DNA from 4 places in the Roseixanthobacter finlandensis genome. Region 3 is predicted to be linked to each of the others. Evidence: predicted binding sites of a transcription regulator. Region 3 holds the regulator's gene; each other region holds the start of a gene.
What was found. Region 3 encodes PhoB, which activates phosphate uptake and scavenging genes when phosphate is short. Its sites were predicted from a motif close to TGTCATNNANCTGTCAT; they were not measured.

Region 1 (5,348 bases), 2.0 Mb from region 3:
CGGTGAAGCTCACATGACCGCCGCCGCAGCCGAGATCCAGCACCCGTGCCGCGCCGCGGCCCACCATCATCTGCGCGAGGGCATCAAGATCGGCGCCCTGCGCATGGACCGCGCTCGCCACATAAGCTGCGGCTTGCGGGCTGAACTGGGCGGAGACGAGGCGCTCGTGGTCGCCTTCTTTGAGATTGGTCATGATGCAAGGCTTCGGTTGCGCGCGCGAGCGCGGAAGGGCAGCGCGGAAGAGGAGCGCGGCGGGCGCTCTCACCGCACCATAGCAATGATGCACACCAGGGCAAACGCAACCAGCAGCGCGCGGACGCAGACCGGGGCCGCATCCCGCACGGAGGCGCGCGTGAACGGAAGGATGCGGCCATTGCCCAGGCTGCCCCACTCGGCCCAGCCGAGGCTTGGTTCGGCCTCCCGCGCGCCCTCGCGGCGGGACTTGGGGGACAAGGACTGAATGTGGGTCATGGTTCGACCTCCAGGGCCGGCGGGATGTGATCGGGGTGCGGGGCCGCCTTCAGCCCAGCAGGGCGTGAAGCACGAACGCCAGCACCAGCAGCGGCACGAGGAAGGCCGCCTTCAGCGCCATGCGGGCGAGCGGGCCGGGCCGGCGCACGCCTCGGCTCTGCTGCGGCGGCAGCGGGCGGGCGTGCGGGGCGGGAAAGGCGGCGGGGGAGACATAATGCGATTGGGTCATGGGTCGGTCCTCACGGCCGCTGTTATCCCGCCGCCCGCCGTAAGCGTGCCATCGCGAACCTGTGGGCTTTTCATAAAGGGCGCATAAACGCGGTGTTCCCAATATGTTCTTGTGCCGCCGGGCGCCCTCCACTACCTTGGGTCGCAGGGGCAAGCCGGGGGGCTGAAGCGTGATCCAGCGTGTGGCGACCGTGGCGTTCGAGGGCGTGGACGCACGGCCGGTGGATGTGCAGGTGCATGTGGCGCCGGGCCTGCCGGCCTTCACCATCGTCGGCCTGCCCGACAAGGCCGTGACCGAAGCCAAGGAGCGCGTGCGCGCCGCCCTGATCGCCTCGGGGCTTGCCTTGCCCGCGCGGCGCATCACCATCAATCTCGCCCCCGCCGATTTGCCGAAGGAAGGCTCCCATTATGATCTGCCCATCGCGCTCGGGCTGATGGCGGCGATCGGCGCCATTCCGGGCGATGCGCTCGCCGGCTTCACGGTGGTGGGCGAACTCGGGCTCGACGGGTCCATCGCCGCGGTGGCGGGCGTGCTGCCGGCGGCGATCGGCGCCAATGCCCGCGGACACGGGCTCATCTGCCCCGGCGCCTGCGGCGCGGAAGCCGCCTGGGCCAGCCCGGACATGGAGATTCTCGCCCCCATCTCGCTGATCCAATTGGCAAACCATGTCACGGGCCGGCAGATCCTCGCCCGGCCGGACCCGCGCCTGCGCCCGCCCGGAAGCTCGAACCTCGACCTCAGGGACGTGAAGGGCCAGGAAACCGCCAAGCGCGCGCTCGAGGTCGCGGCCGCCGGCGGTCACAATCTGCTCTATGTCGGCCCGCCCGGCGCCGGCAAATCCATGCTGGCCCAGCGCCTGCCCTCCATCCTACCGCCGCTCTCGCCGGCGGAGATGCTGGACGTCTCCATGGTCGCGTCGGTGGCGGGCGCGATCCAGGACGGCGCCCTGGTGGATCGCCGGCCATTCCGCGCCCCGCATCATTCCGCCAGCATGGCGGCGATGGTGGGCGGCGGGGCGAAGGCGAAGCCGGGCGAGGTCTCGCTCGCCCATCACGGCGTGCTGTTCCTGGACGAATTGCCGGAATTCTCGCCCCAGGTGCTGGATTCCCTGCGCCAGCCGCTGGAAACCGGCGATGTGCTGATCGCCCGCGCCAATCACCGCGTGACCTATCCGGCGCGGTTCCAATTGATCGCCGCCATGAACCCCTGCCGCTGCGGCCATGCGGGCGAGCCCGGCTTCACCTGCAAGCGCGGGCCGCGCTGCAAGGAGGATTACCAGGGGCGCCTTTCCGGTCCGTTCCTCGACCGCATCGACCTGTATCTGGATGTGCCGGCCGTCACCGCCGCCGATCTGGTGCTGCCCGCCCCGGCCGAGGGCTCGCGGGAGGTGGCGGCGCGGGTCGCCGCCGCGCGCACCCTCCAGGTGGAGCGCTACGCCGCGCTGGACCGGCCCGACATCCGCACCAATGCCCAGGCGACCGGCCCGCTTCTGGAGGTGGTCGCCGCGCCCGATGCCGGTGGGCTCGCTTTGCTGCGCGATGCCACCAGCGCCATGAATCTGTCGGCGCGCGGCTATCACCGGGTGCTCAAGGTCGCCCGCACCCTCGCCGACCTCGACGGGGCGGAAAGCCTTGGCCGCCGGCATCTGGCGGAGGCGCTGGCCTATCGTGCCCTGGCCGACCGCTCGCGCGCGGCGGCCTGAGCCGCCGCCGCTTATGTTTCACCTTTTTGCGCCCGCAGACTCTTGCTTCGCAGGCCCTTGCCCGCGCAAGCCCTTGCCCGCGCAAGCCCTTGCCCGCGCGGGCGAACCCTCGATCCTGCCCGCCGCGCGGCGATGCCAGAGGGAGAAACTACATGGCGTTGATGGCGAGGCCTTCGTAATAGGTGATCTGGCACAAATCGCCCAGTTCCACCTTCTGGAGATCGGCCAGCACCTGCGGATTGGCCGCCTTCACCGTGCGCACCGCGCCGTCCAGCCCCTCGAAGCTGATGGTGCCGTTGGTCTTGTCGATATTCACCAGGATGGAGGTGATGGTGACTTCCCGGAAGCCATAGTCCTCCGGCCAGCCCGGCAGGCCGTCCTTCAGCACAAGTTCGGAGACCGCGACGCCGGGCGTGCCCTGATGGGCCTTCCCGAGCGCGGTGACGAGGCCGGGCAGCACGCGGATCAGCAGCTTGCGGCTGTTGGCGAGCAGCATGACATCGCCCAGCAGCGGCGGGGCGATCACCGCCCAGCGCTTGCCGTTCGGGGTTTCGAGCACCACGCGGCGGGTGGCCGGATCGGCGGAAACGAAGCGCGCCTGATAGCTCAGCACATTCATCGCGCCGACGCCGGGCACGTTGATGACGGTGACGGCGGCGGGGGTGGGCATCGCCTGGGCCTGGGCCAGGCTCGAAAACGCCATGCTGAGCGCCAGCGCGCAGCCGGCCGCGCGCGAAAGAAACCGAACCTTAGACATGATACCCCCGAATCCCCATTGCCCTACGTCATCTCGCGCTAGCATGCGGCCCTAAAGCCTGCAATGCGCCACCGCCGTCATGTGACAGGACCGGGGTGTCACAATCTGCCATTGTCACATAGCCGTAGGAAAACTATGGTGAATGTGATGGTCACGCGGGATGAACGCGCACGATGCGCGCGCCCGGTTTCGAGCTCGTCTGGGACGGCGCGCGGCATCCCATAGAACCGCCGTTGTCCAGCGGCGGCCCGAGGAGGGGGTCGTTGCATGAAACGCCAAGATCCGTCCGGTTCCGGTCTCGACCCGCAGCCCTTCAGCTGGCCGGCTCTGGTGGGCCGCGGCATTGACGTGGCCAAGGAAGGCTTCGCCAAATTCCCCGGCGCCAAGTTCGGCGCGCCGCTGTTTGCGCCGCCCGTGCCGCGCGCGGATGGCAAGCCGGCGCTGAACGGCCCGCAGAAGCTGGTCTCCGATTTCCGCGCCTATTCCGGCATCCGCCACCGCGAGGCCGTGCCGTTCGGCGAGCCGGTGGTGCTCGGCCGTCTCGGGCCGCTGGAAGTGCGGCTCGCTCGCACCGCGCGCGACGTGCGCCGCGCCCAGCGCCTGCGCTATAAGGTCTTCTACGAGGAAATGTCCGCCGTGCCCGACGCCGCCGCCCGGCTCGCCCGGCGCGACGTGGATGCGTTCGACGCCATCTGCGACCACATGCTGGTGCTGGATTACGAAGCCGGAAAGATGGTGCTCGGCCGCCGCAAGCCCAAGGTCGTCGGCACCTATCGCCTGCTCAAGCAGGATGTGGCGGACCGCCATGGCGGCTTCTACACCCAGAGCGAGTTCGACGTGAACCGCATCGTCGCCGCGCATCCGGGCCTCAAATTCCTGGAGTTGGGTCGCTCCTGCGTGCTCAAGCCGTATCGCAACAAGCGCACGGTGGAGCTGCTGTGGCACGGCGTGTGGGCCTATATCCTGCGCAACAATATCGATGTGATGATCGGCTGCGCGAGCCTGGAGGGCACCGACCCCGAGGCGCTCGCGCTCCAGCTCTCGTTCCTGCACCACAACGCGCTCGCGCCCGAGGACTGGCGCGCCCGCGCGCTCGACAAGCGCTATGTGCCCATGGATCGCATGCCCAAGGCTGAGATCAACATGAAGGCGGCGCTGCATGCCCTGCCGCCCCTGGTGAAGGGCTATCTGCGGCTCGGCGGCTTCGTGGGCGACGGTGCGGTGGTGGACCATCAGTTCGGCACCACCGACGTGCTCGTGGTGCTGCCGCGCTCCATCATCAGCGCCCGCTATGTGGAGCATTTCGGCCCCACCGCGAACCGCCACGCCATCTGAGCTCGTCGCGTCGGTGGGCTGCCAGCGCGGCGCCGCCCCGAGCTGCGAGGCCGGATTTTCCAGTGCTTTGCGCGGCCGGCGACCGTGGAACCGGCAGCGCGGGAACGCGCAAGCCTGTCGCGCGGCGCGGCTTTCTGCCATAGCTGGGGCCTGCCGGCCGGCTGTCGGGCCGGTGCAGCATTCCGCGCGTCCGGGCTTGCCATGATTGAGATCACCCCCCGCATCGCCATTTCCGAGGACGAGATCGAACTCGCCTTCGTGCGCGCATCGGGACCCGGCGGGCAGAATGTCAATAAGGTGTCGAGCGCGGTGCAATTGCGCTTCAACGCCTTCGCCTCGCCGAATCTGCCCGACGGCGTGAAGCATCGCCTCATCCGCATCGCCGGCAAGCGCATGACGCAGGACGGCGTCGTCATCATCCAGGCACAGCGCCACCGCACCCAGGAGCGCAATCGTGCCGACGCGCTGGAGCGCCTTGTGGAGATGATTCGCGAGGCGACCTATGTCGCCCCGATCCGCCGGCCCACCCGCCCCACCCTCGGCTCGAAGGAACGGCGGCTAGAGGCAAAGGAGCGGCGCGGCGTGGTGAAAACCCTGCGCCAGAACAAGCCGCCGGCGGATTGAAGGCGCAGACCGCCGCTCACCCGCCTCACGCGGAAACGGCAGCCGCCTGGAGCAATTTTTCCGCCGCCGCGCGGGCTTCCGGGGTGATGCTGGCGCCGGCCAGCATACGGGCGATCTCCTCCTTGCGGTTCGGCGCATCGAGCGGCGCGACCCGCGTGGTCACGGGCGCGTCCCTCCCGGTGCCGGCGGAGGCCTTGGAAATCAGCAGATGCTGGCCCGCCCGCGCCGCC
Region 2 (5,348 bases), 650 kb from region 3:
CAGGCAATAGGCAGCGGCAGCGATGTCATATCGCGCCGCGAAGGACGTCGAATAATCTGCCCGTCCATCTTGCGCGCTGGTCGAATATCCCTTTGGCGGTTTTATAAAACCTCCGTGGTCGCGGAATCAACGTCATGAGTCATCTGGTTGTCTTTGGGTTCGATGGCATTCACGCCGCGGACGAAGTCTTGAACAAGCTACGCTCCCTGCATGTCGAGCATCTGATCGACCTGGAGGATGCGTGCGTGGTGGAGCGCGACGCGGAGGGTAAGGTCCATATCAAGCAGGCTGTGAACCTCACCGCCATGGGTGCGGCGCGCGGCGGCGTCTCCGGCGCCCTGTGGGGCGCGCTGGTGGGGATTTTATTCCTCAACCCGCTCGCCGGCATGGCGATCGGCGCGGTGGCCGGCGCGGGCACGGGCGCGCTGTCCGGCTCGCTGGTGGATTTCGGCATCAATGACAGCTTCATCAAGGACCTGGGCGGCACCATTCCGGCCGATTCCTCGGCGCTGTTCGTGCTGGTACGCTCGGTGACGGAGGACAAGGTCCTGCCCGAGGTCGAGCCCTACAAGCCTCGCATCCTGAAGACCTCACTCTCCAACGAGGCGGAAGAGCGGCTGCGCAAGGCGCTCATCACGGCGGCCTGAACGGCCGCGCGCGGGCGCAGCAGAACAACACGCTTTCGTCCTCCAGCGCGCGTCGGCGGAGCGGCGCGGAAAAAATGGCCGGCTTCCCGGAAAGGATGGGCCTCTTTCCGGGAAGCACTATCGGAGCGGGGGAGCCCCGAGGGCCTGCGCCGCGCGGGTCGGGGGGACACCGGTGCGCAGGACACCTGCAAGGCTAGCGCGGTCGGCGTCGTTTGCGATGAGCAGGCCGTCCCGCCTCCATGCGCTCGATCCCAATCCCCATTCGCGCCCCCCACGCGCGCCATGCGCGCGGGCGATGTCCCGGCAGCGAGCTGGAACGGCAGCGTTCAACCTTGGCCGGTCCTGCGCTAACATGTCGCCGGGATGCGCCGGCGGGAGCCGGGAGGAGCAGGCGGGAACGACGTGTCATTCGTGGCGATGAACCAGACTCAGCCCTTTGCCGCGCGTGCCGAGGCCGGCGATCCGGCGGCCCCTTCGCCGCTGGCGCCGCTGCATTTCAGCACGGCTGATCTGCCGAAAGCGGAACAGTTCGACGGCTGGCATGATTTCATCGCCTCCACCGTGGACCTGTCCCTGGTGGCCGCCCCCGCCGTGGGATTCGAGGCCGACAAGACGGTGTGGGATCTCGGCCGCTTCGCCCTGACCTCGGCGCGCATGCCCGGCGCCGGCTATCAGCGCAGCTGGCGCCATCTCGGCAAGGACCCGATCGATCATTGGTGCCTGGTGCTCTACGAAAGCGAAATCCCCGGCCGCCGCGCCCCGCTGGGCTTTCGTTCGCTGGCGCGACCGTTCGTGGGCGGCGGCTCAGATCGGCGGGTGCTGACGCTGTTCATTCCGCGCGACCTGTTCGCCGGCACTGCCGCCGCTTTCGATGCCGCGCCACCGGACATCCCCGACACCGGGCTCGGCGGCTTGCTGGCCGATTACCTGCTGAGCCTGGAAAAGCAGATGCCCCGCCTCACCACGGCGGACCTGCCCGCTGTCGCCGAGGCGACGCGCACTTTGCTGGCGGCCTGCATCGCGCCGAGCGCGGACGCGCTGGCCCAGGCGCAGGCGCCGTTGGCGCGCACCACGCTGGAGCGGGCGCGGCGGGTGATTCAGGCCCATCTCAATTCCCCCACCCTGACGCCGGCCGGCCTGTGCCGCGTGCTCGGCATTTCCCGTTCACGCCTCTACCGGCTGTTCGAGGACCTCGGCGGCGTCACGCGCTACATCCAGCGCCAGCGGCTGCTGGCGGCGCTGGCCGCGCTCGGCGATCCGGCCGATGCGCGCGCCATCGGGCAGATCGCCGAATTTTTCGGCTTTGCCGATGCCTCCGGCTTCAGCCGGGCGTTTCGCGGCGAATTCGGCTTCAGCCCGAGCGATGCCCGCAGCGCGGCGCTCGCCGGCCTGCCGCGCCCCCCGGCACCGGCGCGGCGCGCGCGCGAAGACGAGACGCGCGATCTTGAAACCATCCTGCGCGGGCTCCAGGCCTAAGGGACCGGTCCACGGCCGCGTGCAGCGGATTTCGCCGATTGTCATGGAAACGTAACGCTAACCGATCAAGCGTTGAGCCTGATCGGTCCATGGCGCTCTGCATGGCGCACTCGAGGAGGCACATATGGCATCTCGCATCCTGCCGTCGGCGCTGGTTGCCGCCGCGCTGGCCTTCGCCGGCCCGGCATCCGCGCAAACCGAGATCCAATGGTGGCACGCCATGTCCGGCGCGCTGGGCGAGAAGCTGGAGAAGATCGCCAGCGATTTCAACGCGTCGCAGGGCGAATACAAGATTGTCCCGGTGTACAAGGGCTCCTATCCTGAGACCATGACGGGCGCGATAGCCGCCTTCCGCGCCAAGCAGCATCCCGCCATCGTGCAGGTGTTCGAGGTCGGGACCGCGACTTTGATGGCCGCCAAGGGCGCAGTGTATCCGGTCTACAAGCTGATGGCGGACGCGAACGAGCCGTTCGACCCCAAGGTCTATTTGCCGTCGGTCACCGGCTATTATTCCGACACGGCGGGCAACATGCTCTCCCTGCCGTTCAATTCCTCCACCGCGATCCTCTATTACAACAAGGACCTGTTCACGAAGGCGGGTCTTGATCCCAACGTGCCGCCCAAGACCTGGCCCGAGGTGGAGGCGGATGCCAGGAAGCTCCAGGCGGCGGGGGTGCCGTGCGGCTTCACCACCCAATGGCCGTCCTGGGTGAATGTGGAAAATCTGTCCGCCTGGCACAATATTCCCATCGGCACCAAGCAGAACGGCATGGGTGGGCTCGACACCGTGCTGGAGATCGCCAATCCGTTGGTGGAGAAGCATTGGACCGCGCTTGCCATGTGGCAGACCTCCAAGATCTTTGATTACGGCGGACGCCAGTCCAAGGCGGATCCGAAATTCTTCTCCGGCGAATGCGCCATCTCCATCGGCTCGTCGGCGGCGCGCGCGGGCATTCTCGCCAATGCGAAATTCGATCTCGGCTACGGCATGATGCCTTATTGGCCCGACGTGAAGGGCGCGCCGCAGAATTCCATCATCGGCGGCGCCTCGCTGTGGGTGCTGAACGGGCGGCCGAAGGAGGAATATCGCGGGGTGGCGAAATTCTTCACCTATCTCTCGCGCGCCGACGTGCAGGCCTGGTGGCACCAGCAGACCGGCTATCTGCCCATCACCCAGGCGGCCTACGATCTCTCGAAAAGCCAAGGCTTCTACGAGAAGAACCCCGGGACCGACATCTCGATCCTCCAGATGACGCTGAACCCGCCCACGGAAAATTCCAAGGGGCTGCGCTTCGGTTCGTTCGTGCAGATCCGCGATGTGATCGAGGAGGAATTGGAAGCCACCCTCGCGGGCAAGAAGACCCCGAAGGAAGCGCTCGCCGCCGCCCAATCGCGCGGCAATGAGATGCTGCGGGCGTTCGAGAAAGCGAACCAATAGGCGCGGGGCGGAGCCGGACCGCGCGGTTCGGCTCCGCACGATTCCGCGGCGCTGGCCCGACGGGGCTTCAGGACCAATCGGCCGTCAGCGGCGTGGTGATCGTCGAGGGGCTCACCGCCGGTGTGCGCGATTGTATTTCTTTCACCGGTCGATCGCCTTTTGCGCGTCTTGGCCGGGCGCGTCCCGGCCATCTACGCCGGGCCGAACTCACCGGTCTTGAACGGCTGGCACCAACGGTGCCGCGTGGATGCACGGGACAAGCCCGTGCATGACGATTCCTCTGGCGACGGCGCCAAGCCGTGAATGTCGATCGGTCCTAGCCCGCCTAGGGATAGAGCGGGGCGAGGCGGGCGCCGCGGCGCTTCGGGGCGGATCGGGTGCGCGCGGCGCATTCCGCGCGCACGGCGGAGAGGCAGGCGGCGCCGCGCCAGCGCGCAGCCTTGATGCCTGCAGGCTTGAGGCCCGAAGATCCTGCCCCATAGAGATGTTGGCGCAGATCCTCTGCCGCCTTCGCCATGGCGGGCGTGCGGAAGGTATTCGCGTCGAAAGCTTGCGCGTCCAAAGTTTGCGCGTCGAAGGCGTCTCGGTGGACCTGGCCGGTGGCGACGGGGGCAGGGCTGCCCTCGGCCCGCGTCCAGGCGATCAAAGCGGCATGGGCGGCCAGCGCGTTATCGGCCTTGCAGGCGGCGCGCAGATCGGCCAGCGCGGCGGCGGCGCTGATGCGCGCCCGGCCTCGGCTGCGATACGCCGGGCGCGCGGCACCAGACGTTGCGCGCGCCGCATGGGCGGCGCGGCGGCGCAGCAGCAGCGCGGTCAGGCCCAGAACCAGCAGGATCGCGGCCAGCGTCGCGCCGGTGCGCAAATTCAGCATTTCCGCCAGCCACGCCGGCAAGGCAAGCTGCGTCTCCACCGTCGGCGGCGGCGCCTGCGGCACGTCGATGGGCGCCGCAGGTAGCGCTTGGGGCGGCGGCGCGGCGGGGCGCGTCTGGTCGGAGGCGGCGACGGTGAAGGTCTCCGCCGGAAGATGGGCGGTTTCCTGCGTCTTGGTCTCGGTGTTCCACCAGCCCACATCCAGGCCCGGCAGGGTAATGGCGCCATCGCGCGTCGGCACCACGGAAATGGTCTTGATCAGCACCGCGCCGGGCTTGCCATTGATCAGCGCCTGATCGGAACGGCTGGATTCCTCGTATTGGCGCACGCCGTCCGCCTCGACGATGGGCAGGGGCGGCAATTGATTGGGGGTGGCGCCCACCGCTTCCAGGGTCAGGGTGCGCGTCAGCGTCTCGCCCGCCTTGGCCTGGGCGAGCGGCGGGTTCCAGGTGCTGGAGAGTATGACGTCCTGCGCCGGCAGGAACCACCCCACCGCCGCCGCCGGCCGCGGCTTGACCTCGATGCGCACCGGATCCGAATGAAGCGTCACCTCGCGCCCGAGAGCGGGATCCGCGCCGGCGAGCGGCACGGCGCCACTGCGGCCGAGCAGGCGCGCCAGGTCCGAGGGCAGGCCTGCGCCCGCAAAGCCGGGCAATTGCGCCTCCAGCGTGATCGGCCCGATCTCGATCGTTCCGCTGCGCTGGGGGCGCATGATGTAGCCTTGCTCGATCACAGTGTAGCGCTGGCGCCCCACCACCTTGCCGAACACCCGCTGATCGCCGACCTTGGTGAAGGTGGCGCCCACCGCTTCCGGCGGCGTCAGGCGGCCGCCCAGTAGGTTTCCATTGGTGTAGATGCGCACCGCCACCAGCATTTCGCCCTGGACATAGGGCGCGGGGCCGAGAGGCTCCACCTGC
Region 3 (5,348 bases):
GCATTGCCGCCGGCGGCGATGGTCGCGAGCGTGCGCCCGTGGAACGCGCCCTCGAACGCGATGATGCGGTTTTTCGCCTCAGCGCCGATCACATATTGATAGCGGCGCGCCATCTTGATGGCGCACTCCAGCGCTTCCGCACCGGAATTGGTGAAGAACATGGTGTCCGCGAAGGTCACCGCCTTCAGCCGCTCCGCCAGCCGCTCGCCGCCGACGATGCGGAACAGGTTCGAGGTGTGCCAGAGCTTTCCGGCCTGTTCGGTCAGGGCCGAGACCAGATAGGGATGGGCGTGCCCGAGGATATTGACCGCGATGCCGGCGGTGAAATCGAGAAAGCGTCGCCCGTCCGTCGTGACGAGCCAGCAGCCCTCTCCCTTTTCAAAAACCAGGTCGATGCGCGCATAGGTCGGCAGAACGGGGGTGATCACGGAAACCCCTCCTCTTGGGGTGGGGCGAAACGCGGAGCGTCTCGCCGGACATCAGAAACGCCAAAGGCCGCCCTCGCGGGGCGGCCCGACAAAAAGGGATTCTAATGATCGCGCGCGGGAGGTCAACAGAGCGCAGCCGTTAACCTGATCGTAACGACTTGGGGACAACGGCGCGGGAATGCATTCCGACTCTGTGCGGGCGGGCGTGCATATTGTAGTTTGCTCGTGGCCGACCACGACATCTCGTGCAGGCCTGTTCCCCAAGTGACGTTGGGCCCTGCGAACCCGCGTGCAATGGCGCGCCTGGGTGCGGGAGAAGAGTCGAAGGAGGAGAGCGATGAGCTGGAACGACGAGCGCGTCGAACTCTTGAAGAAGCTCTGGGGCGAAGGGCTTTCCGCAAGCCAGATCGCCGGCGAGCTGGGCGGCATCACCCGCAATGCGGTGATCGGAAAAGTGCACCGCCTCGGCCTCTCCGGCCGAGCGAAATCAACGGTCCCCGCGGCGCGGCCGCGCAAGGCCCGGCCTGAAGCGCCCGCCAACAAGCCCGCGCCGCAGCCGCAAACCATCGGCAACACCGCGCTCGCCCCCGCACTGGAAGCCTTCGTGGCACCCGCGCCCGCGCCGCGTCCGGCCACCGGCGGCAATGTCGTCGCCATGGGCCAGCGCTGCACGATCATGAACCTTACGGAAGGCACCTGCCGCTGGCCGATCGGCGAGCCGGGCACGGAAAACTTCTATTTCTGCGGCGGCCGCAGCCTCACCGGCATGCCCTATTGCACGACCCATGCGCGGATGGCCTATCAGCCCACGCAGGATCGCCGCCGCGACCGGCGCGTCGCCCGCATCTGAGCGGCGCCCGCGCGACCGCGGAGCCGCGCGGCCCAAACGTTTTCGAGCGAGCCTCTTTCCTGTCGCTCGAAAACGCCTAGCTTTTTGTTTAACGCGTTTTCTTCACGCGAACCGGTACCCACTTCGCTCGAAAACGCCTGCCTGTTGCGTGAGCGCGTTTTCTTCACGCGCACCGGTGCCCACTTCGCTCGAAAACGCTTTTAGCGCACGGGATAATCGCTGCATTTGTAGCCGACGAAACAGGCCGGATTATCCTGCGTCGGCGCGTAGGTCGGCCGCGCCACCCCGTCGGGATCGCAGAAGCTATTGTCCCGGACGACCCGGTGGAAGGTTTCCGGGGCCGTTTCCAGAATAGCGCCGCCCGCACGCGAGACCAGGGATGCAACATCCGCGCAATGCGCCTCGGGTGTGAATGCGCTTGCCTGCGCGCGCGTCACCGGCAGCGCGAGCAACAGCGCGAGGAGGCCGAGAACGGCCAGCGCGGCAGGGCACGCGGTTCGTCCGGACTGCGATGCGCCCTCACCACCCGCAACGGGCCGCTGTGGACGCGCCTGACGGCCATCGAGACCGCTGCGGCCCGCAAAGGGCTGGTCGGGCGCGAGGGCCTGGTTGCGCGGGAAGACATCATTGCGCCACAAGATATGGTTGAGCGAGAAGATATGCCGGGCCATGAGGAGGCTCCCTATCGCCGGGGAGGGAACCCCTCCCTGACGGGCATATGGGTCTTGGCCTGGAGCGCCGCTATTGTCCGCGCAGTCACGATCTCTCGCTTTTGAAACCCGCCGCAGACCGTGGACCGGCGCGCGGCGGGCGTGAATGCGACAGGACATGCGGGCACGCGCCCGCACCTTCGGCCACATCGCTCAATGGACGCGGGCGAACATCTCGTTGAACGAATAGCCGGCGCCGCGCACGGTGCGGATCGGATCCGACTGCCGCCCCCGGTTGATCGCCTTGCGCAGGCGACCCACATGCACGTCCACCGTGCGCTCGTCGATATAGACATCCTGCCCCCACACGCCATCGAGCAATTGCTCGCGGGAGAACACCCGTCCGGGACTTTGCATCAGGAATTCCAGCAGGCGGAATTCCGTCGGCCCAAGATGGACCTCGCGGCCGGAGCGGTGAACCCGGTGGGTCTCCCGGTCGAGCTCGATGTCGCCGGCCCGCAGCAAGGTGGCCACATGCTCCGGCTTCGCCCGCCGCAGCAGCGCCCGCACCCGCGCCAGAAGCTCGGGCACGGAAAAGGGCTTCACCACATAATCGTCGGCCCCGGTAGCGAGGCCGCGCACGCGTTCCGTTTCATCGCCACGGGCGGTGAGCATGATGACCGGCAGCCGCTCGGTTTCCGGGCGGGTCCGCAGGCGGCGGCACAATTCGATGCCCGACAAGCCCGGCAGCATCCAGTCGAGGATGACGAGGTCCGGCACGCTTTCGCGCAACCGGGTCTCGCCCTCATCGCCTCGCCCGACGCTTTCGACGAAATAACCTTCCGACTCCAGATTGTAGCGGAGCAGAAGGGTCAGGGGTTCCTCGTCCTCGATAATCAAGATACGCGCAGGCACGGATTTTACCCCTGAAGGCTATGCCCCGGGAAAGCGACGGTCGTCTCGCTGGAGACATCCGCCTTCGGGCGCTCTTCGGACAACATCTGCCCTGAAACCATATAATAGATGGTTTCCGCGATATTGGTCGCGTGGTCGCCGATGCGCTCGATATTCTTGGCGCAGAACAAAAGGTGCGTGCACACCGAGATGTTGCGCGGATCTTCCATCATATAGGTGAGGAGTTCGCGGAACAGCGAGGTGTACATGGTGTCGATGCCGCTGTCGCGGACCCACACATCCACGGCCTTCGCCTGGTCGCGGCTGGCATAAGCGTCCAGCACTTCCTTAAGCTGCTCCAGTACCAGGTCGGACATGTGCTCGACGCCGCGCACCAGCTTCTGGGGATGATATTCCCCCTCGATGGCGAGCACCCGCTTGCCGACATTCTTCGCGAGGTCGCCGATGCGCTCCAGGTCGGAGGCGATGCGGATCGAGGCCACCACGTCGCGCAGATCGCTCGCCACCGGCTGGCGCTTGGCGATGCAGATGATGGCCTTTTCCTCGATCTCCCGCTGCAGCAGATCGACGCTCGCATCGAGCAGGATCACCCGCTGGGCGGCAGCGGTGTCGCGGCGGATCAGAGCATTGACGGCATCGGCCACCATGCGCTCGGACTGGCCACCCATTTCGACGACCTTGCGGCCGATCTCCTTCAGCTCGGCGTCGAAGGCCGAGACGGTATGGTCGGACATCTGGCAGATCCTTGCTTGGTCAGCCGAAGCGGCCGGTGATGTAGTCGCGGGTCTTGATCTGCTTGGGATTGGTGAAGATCACGTCGGACGGCGCGACCTCGACCAGCTCGCCCAGGTAGAAAAAGGCGGTGATATCGGCGCAGCGCGCCGCCTGCTGCATGTTGTGGGTCACGATGACGATCGTGAAATCCTGCTTCAGCTCGTCGATCAAATCCTCGATCTTCGAGGTGGAGATCGGGTCGAGCGCCGAGGTCGGCTCGTCCAGCAGGATCACTTCCGGCTGCACGGCGATGGTGCGGGCGATGCACAGGCGCTGCTGCTGGCCGCCGGACATGCCGAGCGCCGAGGTGTGCAGGCGGTCCTTGGTCTCTTCCCAGATGGCGGCCTTACGCAGGCAGCTTTCCACCCGCTCGTCCATCTTCGACTTGTTGAGGTTCTCGTGCAGGCGCACGCCGAAGGCGATGTTGTCATAGATCGACATGGGGAACGGCGTGGGCTTCTGGAACACCATGCCGATGCGCGTGCGCACGACGGTCGGGTCCAGCTCCTTGCCGACGATGTTGACGCCGTCAAACATCACGCCACCCTCGGCGCGCTGGCCGGGATAGAGATCATACATGCGGTTGAACACGCGCAGCAAGGTGGACTTGCCGCAGCCCGAGGGGCCGATCATCGCGGTAACCCGCTTCTGGGGGATCTCGAAATTGATGTTCTTCAGCGCGTGGTTCTGCCCGTAATAGAAGTCGAGCTTCTCCACCTTGATCTTGGTCGGCGCCTGAATGGCATCGGGCTTGGCCGAAACGGAGGAGGAGATATTGAAGGTGGGGTCCACTGCGGAATTCATCTTCGGCCTCTTGGATCTTGATGTGCGATTGTCCAGGGGTCCAGGCGCTCAGCCCGCCCGGGCGAGGAAGAGACGGGAGACGATGTTTAGCAGCAGCACGGACACCGTGATGAGCAAGGCACCGGCCCAAGCCAAGGCAACCCAATCGTCGAAGGGGCTGCCGGCATATTGATAGATGGCGATGGGTAGGCTCGCCATCGGCGCCGACAGATCGGTCGACCACGAATTATTGCCGAGCGAGGTGAACAGCAGCGGAGCGGTCTCGCCGGCGGCGCGGGCGATGGAGAGCAGGACGCCGGTCATGATCCCGGCGCGCGCAGCCCGCCAAGTCACCATCATCACGACCTTCCATTGAGGCGCACCGAGCGCATAGGCCGCTTCGCGCAAGCCGATGGGCACCAGGTTCAGCATGTCCTCCGTCGTGCGCACGATCACCGGGATCACAAGGATCGCCAGTGCCGCCGAGCCGGCCCAGCCGGAGAACCCGCCGAACGGGTTGACGAGGAAGGCATAGACGAACAGGCCGACGAGGATCGAGGGCGCCGAAAGAAGGATGTCGTTCACGAACCTGGCGATGTGGCCAACCTTCGTGGTCTTTCCATTCTCGGCCAGGAATGTCCCGGCCAGAAGGCCGATAGGGGTGCCGATGACCATCGCGATGCCGATCTGGATCAGCGACCCGACGATGGCATTCAGAAGCCCACCGTTATGGCCCGGCGGCAGCGTTATCTTGGTGAATACGTTGAGCCCGAGGGCCGGAAGGCCCTTCTGGACCAGGGTGAACAAAATCCACGCCAGCAGAAACAGGGCGATTCCGGCAAACGCGGTGCTCACCGCTTTGACAACGTGGTCCTTGGTGCGACGGATTGCGAGCGACATGGCGGCCGGCCCCTCAAGACTTCAGGTTCGAGCGGACAAGGAAGCGCG
Region 4 (5,348 bases), 1.1 Mb from region 3:
GGGCGGGGTCGATGTCCTCGATGTCCTCCGCCAGCAGCTTGGAGAGGAAGCCGATGGTGGCGAAGGACAAGGTGAGGAAGCCGGCGAACGGGCCGAAGCCCACCATGGCCACCAGCAATATGGCGACGATGATTTCTTGCAGGGACCGCGACACGGCGATGATGGCGCGACACATGAAATAGACCGGGCGCGGCACCACGTTGCGCGCGGCGCCGATGCCGATGGGCACTGAAATGGCGATGCCCATCACGGTGGAGGTGACCGTCATGGTCAGGCTTTCGATCATGCCCTGGACGATATCGTCCCAACGCCGCGAGAAATTGGGTTCCAGGAAGCCCGACACGAAGCGCAGGCCGCGCGCCCAGCCGTCCGAGAGGCGGGCCCAATTGACCTCGATGCTGCCCAGCGCCAGCGCCAGATAGAGCGCCGCCCCAGCGAGCAGGGCGTAGCGCAGCCAGGGATTGGCGATAAACGGTGAAGGGCGCCAGCGGCGCGCGGGGGCAGGATTGGCGCTCACAACGCCCTCGCCACGGCGGCGGGCGTCGCCTGTGCGCGCACGAGGCGAGCGGCATCCTGGGCGGCAGCTTCTTCCACCGCATCGTCCTCCGCCTCGCGGATGGTGCGCGACCAGTCTTCTTCGCCATAGATGGCGGTGAGGGCGGCGGTGTCGAGCGCGTCCGGCGGGCCGTCGAACACGATGCGCCCGGCCTTGAGGCCGATTATGCGCTGGACGAACATCTGCGCCAGCGCCACGTCGTGGATATTGACGATGGCCGCAAGCTGGCGCTCGGCGCAGACCTCCACGATCAGGCGCATGATCTGGCGGGAGGTCTTGGGATCGAGGCTGGCGGTGGGCTCGTCCACCAGCAGGATGTCGGGCTCCTGCACGAGCGCGCGGGCGATGCCCACCCGCTGGCGCTGGCCGCCGGAGAGTTGGTCCGCCCTCTTGTCCACATGATCGAGGAGACCGACGCGGTCCAGCACGGCGAAGGCCCGGTCGATGTCGGCCTGCGGAAACCGGCGCAGGAAGGCGCGCCAGAAGCCCACATAGCCGAGCCGCCCGGAGAGCACGTTTTCCATGACCGTGAGGCGTTCCACCAGGGCATATTCCTGGAAGATCATGCCCATGCGCCGCCGCGCGCGCCGCAGGCCCGTCCCGCCGAGGCCGGTGATCTCGGTGTCACCCAGGCGGATGGAGCCAGAGGTCGGCTCCACCAGCCGGTTCACACAGCGGATGAGGGTGGACTTGCCCGCCCCTGAGGGACCGATCAGTCCCACCACCTGGCCTGCGGGGATGCTGAGAGATACGTCTTCGAGGGCCTTGTCCCCCTTGGCGTAACGCTTGGACAGGCCGGCGATGGTCAGCATCCCGCAGTCTTTCTCTTGCCGGGGCCCAGCAGCCGGAGTCTATTTGCAGGTGTAGCTGACGCCCATGGCGTCGTCGATCTGCCGCACCACCGCCCAGTTCTCCTTGAAGGTGATGGGGATGAATTTCTCCTGCGGCGGCTCGGCCGACTTGAACTCCTTCTGCAGGGCGGTGCCCTCCCAGTTGAAGGTGAAGAAGGCCTCTTTCACCTTCGCCGCCAGCTCCGGCTTCAAATTGTAGACGTAGCCGTAGCCGGTGGTGGGGAAGCTCTGGGACTTGTAGATGGAGACCACCTGATCCGCCTTGATGACGTCGCGCGCGATCATCCGCTTCATCACCGAATTGGCCACCGCCGCCGCCGGGTAGTCCTTGTTGGCGACGCCGATGATGGAATTGTCGTGCTTGCCGGAGAACACGGGCTCGTAATCCTTGCCCGGCTCCAGCTTGAATTCCGTGCGCAGCAGAGCGGAGGGCGCCTTGTAGCCCGAGTTCGAGGTCTCGGAGGTGAAGGCCATCTTCTTGCCCTTGATGTCTTCGACCTTGGTGATGCCGGAGCCGGGATAGGTGATGATCTCCATCTCATAGCCGTAGGCGCCATCCTTCGCCGCCATCATGGCGAAGGGCACGAAGCCGGCACAGGCCACCGCGATGGGGTTGGAGCCGGTATTGAAACCGGCCACGTGCAGGCGCCCGGCGCGCATGGCTTCCAGCTGCGCGGCGTTGGACTGCACGGGGAAGAACTGCACCTTCTTGCCCGTCACCTTGGCGAGATGATCAAGGAATTCCTGCCACACCTTAGCGTAGACGGCGGGGTCCTCCACCGGGGTATAGGCGAAGATGAGGGTGTCGGGGTCCAGCTGCTTCGCCGGGTCGGACGGCGCATCCGCCACCATGTCGCCGTTGGCGTCGGTAAAGCGCGGGTCGAGCTTGAACTCGGCATGGGCAAGAGTGGGGGCCAGCATGGTCGCCGCGAGCATGGCGGCACAGGTCATGGAGCGCAGGAGCGACATGGCTTCATCTCCGATTGGATTGCAGATTCAATACGACTGTCGTGTGACGTGCCGACTACGATGCAGCGGGATCAGCCGCCCGTCGGGGCGCGGCGCGGGTTTGTATTCTCAGCGGGATTGGCATGGGTGGGCAGCAGCAAGGTCGTGAATAAGCAGACGGCGAGCATCAGGGCCGATCCACCCAGGCAGGCGAAGATTCCGCCAATCTGGTAGAGCAGGCCGGAAAGTAACGTGCCGATGAACCGTCCGGCGGCATTGGCCGCATAGTAAAAGCCGACGTCCTCGGCGGCCTTCTCCGATCCGGCATAGGCCAGGATCAGGTAGGAGTGCAGGGAGGAGTTCACGGCGAACGCGATGCCGAAAATCGACAGGCCGGCCACCAGCACGACGTCCGCATGGGGTGGTGCGAAGGCAAGCCAGCCCGCCATGGCGATTGGAACCAGGGTAAGGGCAAGCGCCCACCATCGCGCTGCGGGGACCTCCCGGGAGAGGCCGTCCGCGCTGCGGGTCACAACGGCGGGTGCGGCCGCTTGGACGAAGCCGTAGCCGATGGTCCACAGGGCCAGGAAGCCGCCGACCATGATGAAGGTCCAGCCAGAGCCATAGAGGAAGACCGGCACGCCAACGACGAACCAGACGTCGCGTGCGCCAAACAGGGCCACGCGGGCCAGGGCGAGCAGGTTGACACCCCGATTCTTGGCAAAGAGCTCCTTCATGCTCTTACTCGATTTCGTCTTTCCGAGCATGGGCGGCAACGACAGGACGACCCCGACCAGGACCAGGGCGAGCACGCCCGCCATCAGCCACAGGGCAGGACGGAAGCCGATCAGTTCCAGGAGCGCGCCGCCGAGCAGGAAGCCGAACCCCTTCATCGCGTTCTTCGATCCGGTGAACCACGCCACCCAGCGGAACAGGCGGCTGTTCGCATTGCCGCCCTTCGCATCGGCCTCGGTGACCTTGATGGCGGACTTGGACGCGGTCTTGGTCAGGTCCTTGGCGACGCCGCAGATGCCCTGAGCGGCGACCACCCAGGGGACCAGAAGCGCGGTCTCCCAGGACGGGGAGACCGCCGACAGGATCAGGAAGCCGCAGATCTGCGTCGTCAGGCCGACCGTAAGCATGCGCGTGATGCCGAAGCGGCCCGCGAGCCAGCCGCCGATGAAGTTGGCGCCGATACCGGCAGCCTCGTACAGCACGAACAGGAAGGCCAGGGTGAAGGGCGAATAGCCGAGCTTGAAGAAGGTGAAGAGCACGATCATCCGGAGCGCGCCGTCGGTCAGCGTGAAGCCCCAATAGGCGGCTGTCACGATGGCATAGTTGCGGATGCCGGCGGAGGAGGGGGCTGCCATCACAGCCCCGCCTGTTCGAGATAGCAGGCTAGGTCCACCATGCGGCAGGCATAGCCCATCTCATTGTCGTACCAAGCATAGACCTTCAGCAGGGTGCCGTCGGTCACCAGCGTCGAGGGGCCATCCACGATCGAGGAGCGGGTGTCGCGGGCATAGTCCGCCGACACCAGGGGGCGCGGCTCGAAGCCGAGGATGCCGTTGAGCGATCCCGCGGCGGCCTCGGCGAACAAGGCGTTCACCTCCTGTGCCGTGGTCTCGCGATTGAGCTCGAACACGCAGTCGGTGAGCGAGGCGTTGAGCACCGGGGCGCGCACCGCGTGGCCGTTCAGCTTGCCCTTCAGCTCGGGATAGATGAGGGCGATGGCGGTGGCGCTGCCTGTGGTGGTGGGCTGGAGCGAGAGCATGGCCGAGCGGGCGCGGCGCAGGTCCTTGTGGGGCGCATCCACCACCACATTGGTGTTGGTGGGATCATGGATGGTGGTGATCTGGCCGTGGCGGATGCCGATCGCCTCGTGCACCACCTTCACCACCGGCGCGAGGCAGTTGGTGGTGCAGGACGCCGCCGTGACGATAGGGTGCGTCTCTCGGTCGTAGAGATGCTCATTCACCCCCACCACCACGTTGAGCACCGAGGGGTCCTTCACCGGCGCGGCGACGATGACGCGCTTGGCGCCCCGCTTCAGATGGCCTTCGAGCACCTGCGGCGTGAGGAATTTGCCGGTGGATTCCAGCACCACATCCACGCCGAGATCGCCCCAGGGAATGTCGTCCGGCTTGGCATGAGACGAGAAGGACATGACATGCTCGCCGATGCGCACGCTGCCCTCATCGTGCGAGATGGGCGCCCGCCAGCGTCCCTGCACGCTGTCGAACTCGAGCAAGTGGGCGCATGCTTCAGCGCCGCCCTTGATCTCGTTGAGATGGACGATGTCGAGCCGGTTGTTGCCGCGCGGATCATTGTCCGGGCGATAGGCCGCTCCCAGGGCCGCGCGCAGCGACAGCCGTCCGATGCGGCCGAGGCCGTTGATCCCCACTCTCATGGCAACGTCATTCCTTGCAAGCTTAAGAACGTGCGGCTGCGCCGCATTGATGTCAGGCCGGAGGATGGTCGGCGGCATCCTTCACCTTGATGGTGCCGGCCTCGTACCAGTCCTTGGAGCGGTTCACGATCCAGACCACCGAGAGCATCACCGGAACCTCAATGAGTACGCCCACCACCGTGGCCAGCGCCGCTCCGGACTTGAAGCCGAACAGGCTGATGGCCGCAGCGACCGCCAGCTCGAAGAAGTTCGACGCCCCGATCAGGGCCGAGGGGCCCGCCACGCAATGGGCTTCCCCGGACATTCGGTTCAGCAGATAGGCCAGTCCCGAGTTGAAATAGACCTGGATCAGGATCGGCACCGCCAGCAGCGCGATCACCAGGGGCTGGGCGAGGATTTGTTCACCCTGGAAGGCGAACAGCAGCACCAGGGTGGCCAGCAGCGCCACCAAAGAGAGCGGCTGGAGCACGCCGAGCAGGCGGTCGAGCCCGGCCTGTCCGCCGCTCGCCAGGATGCGCCCGCGCAGAAGCTGCGCCGCGATCACCGGCACGACGATATAGAGCACCACCGAAAGGAAGAGCGT

Region 1: olsB (l-ornithine N(alpha)-acyltransferase) is a predicted target of PhoB. The motif match lies at 3,272-3,288, and genes of this name have one in related genera.
Region 2: ugpB (sn-glycerol-3-phosphate ABC transporter substrate-binding protein UgpB) is a predicted target of PhoB. The motif match lies at 2,163-2,179, and genes of this name have one in related genera.
Region 4: phnD (phosphate/phosphite/phosphonate ABC transporter substrate-binding protein) is a predicted target of PhoB. The motif match lies at 2,409-2,425, and genes of this name have one in related genera.

The regions. Positions count from the first base shown of each region.
Region 1 is NZ_CM195536.1:4,237,270-4,242,617, forward strand. Features, by position in the region: gene V5G24_RS19875 (class I SAM-dependent methyltransferase) at 1-193, opposite strand, end outside; gene V5G24_RS19880 (hypothetical protein) at 262-471, opposite strand; gene V5G24_RS19885 (hypothetical protein) at 521-700, opposite strand; gene V5G24_RS19890 (YifB family Mg chelatase-like AAA ATPase) at 870-2,402, shown strand; gene V5G24_RS19895 (hypothetical protein) at 2,551-3,159, opposite strand; gene olsB (l-ornithine N(alpha)-acyltransferase) at 3,427-4,494, shown strand; gene arfB (alternative ribosome rescue aminoacyl-tRNA hydrolase ArfB) at 4,696-5,118, shown strand; gene recN (DNA repair protein RecN) at 5,144-5,348, opposite strand, start outside.
Region 2 is NZ_CM195536.1:1,599,932-1,605,279, forward strand. Features, by position in the region: gene V5G24_RS07375 (DUF1269 domain-containing protein) at 135-647, shown strand; gene V5G24_RS07380 (helix-turn-helix domain-containing protein) at 1,050-2,123, shown strand; gene ugpB (sn-glycerol-3-phosphate ABC transporter substrate-binding protein UgpB) at 2,248-3,561, shown strand; gene V5G24_RS07390 (BatD family protein) at 3,887-5,348, opposite strand, start outside.
Region 3 is NZ_CM195536.1:950,423-955,770, reverse strand. Features, by position in the region: gene V5G24_RS04595 (aspartate aminotransferase family protein) at 1-428, opposite strand, end outside; gene V5G24_RS04590 (GcrA family cell cycle regulator) at 766-1,278, shown strand; gene V5G24_RS04585 (hypothetical protein) at 1,479-1,949, opposite strand; gene phoB (phosphate regulon transcriptional regulator PhoB) at 2,142-2,843, opposite strand; gene phoU (phosphate signaling complex protein PhoU) at 2,849-3,577, opposite strand; gene pstB (phosphate ABC transporter ATP-binding protein PstB) at 3,597-4,421, opposite strand; gene pstA (phosphate ABC transporter permease PstA) at 4,470-5,300, opposite strand; gene pstC (phosphate ABC transporter permease subunit PstC) at 5,314-5,348, opposite strand, start outside.
Region 4 is NZ_CM195536.1:2,035,911-2,041,258, forward strand. Features, by position in the region: gene phnE (phosphonate ABC transporter, permease protein PhnE) at 1-517, opposite strand, end outside; gene phnC (phosphonate ABC transporter ATP-binding protein) at 514-1,368, opposite strand; gene phnD (phosphate/phosphite/phosphonate ABC transporter substrate-binding protein) at 1,408-2,343, opposite strand; gene arsJ (organoarsenical effux MFS transporter ArsJ) at 2,448-3,725, opposite strand; gene V5G24_RS09375 (ArsJ-associated glyceraldehyde-3-phosphate dehydrogenase) at 3,725-4,765, opposite strand; gene arsB (ACR3 family arsenite efflux transporter) at 4,818-5,348, opposite strand, start outside.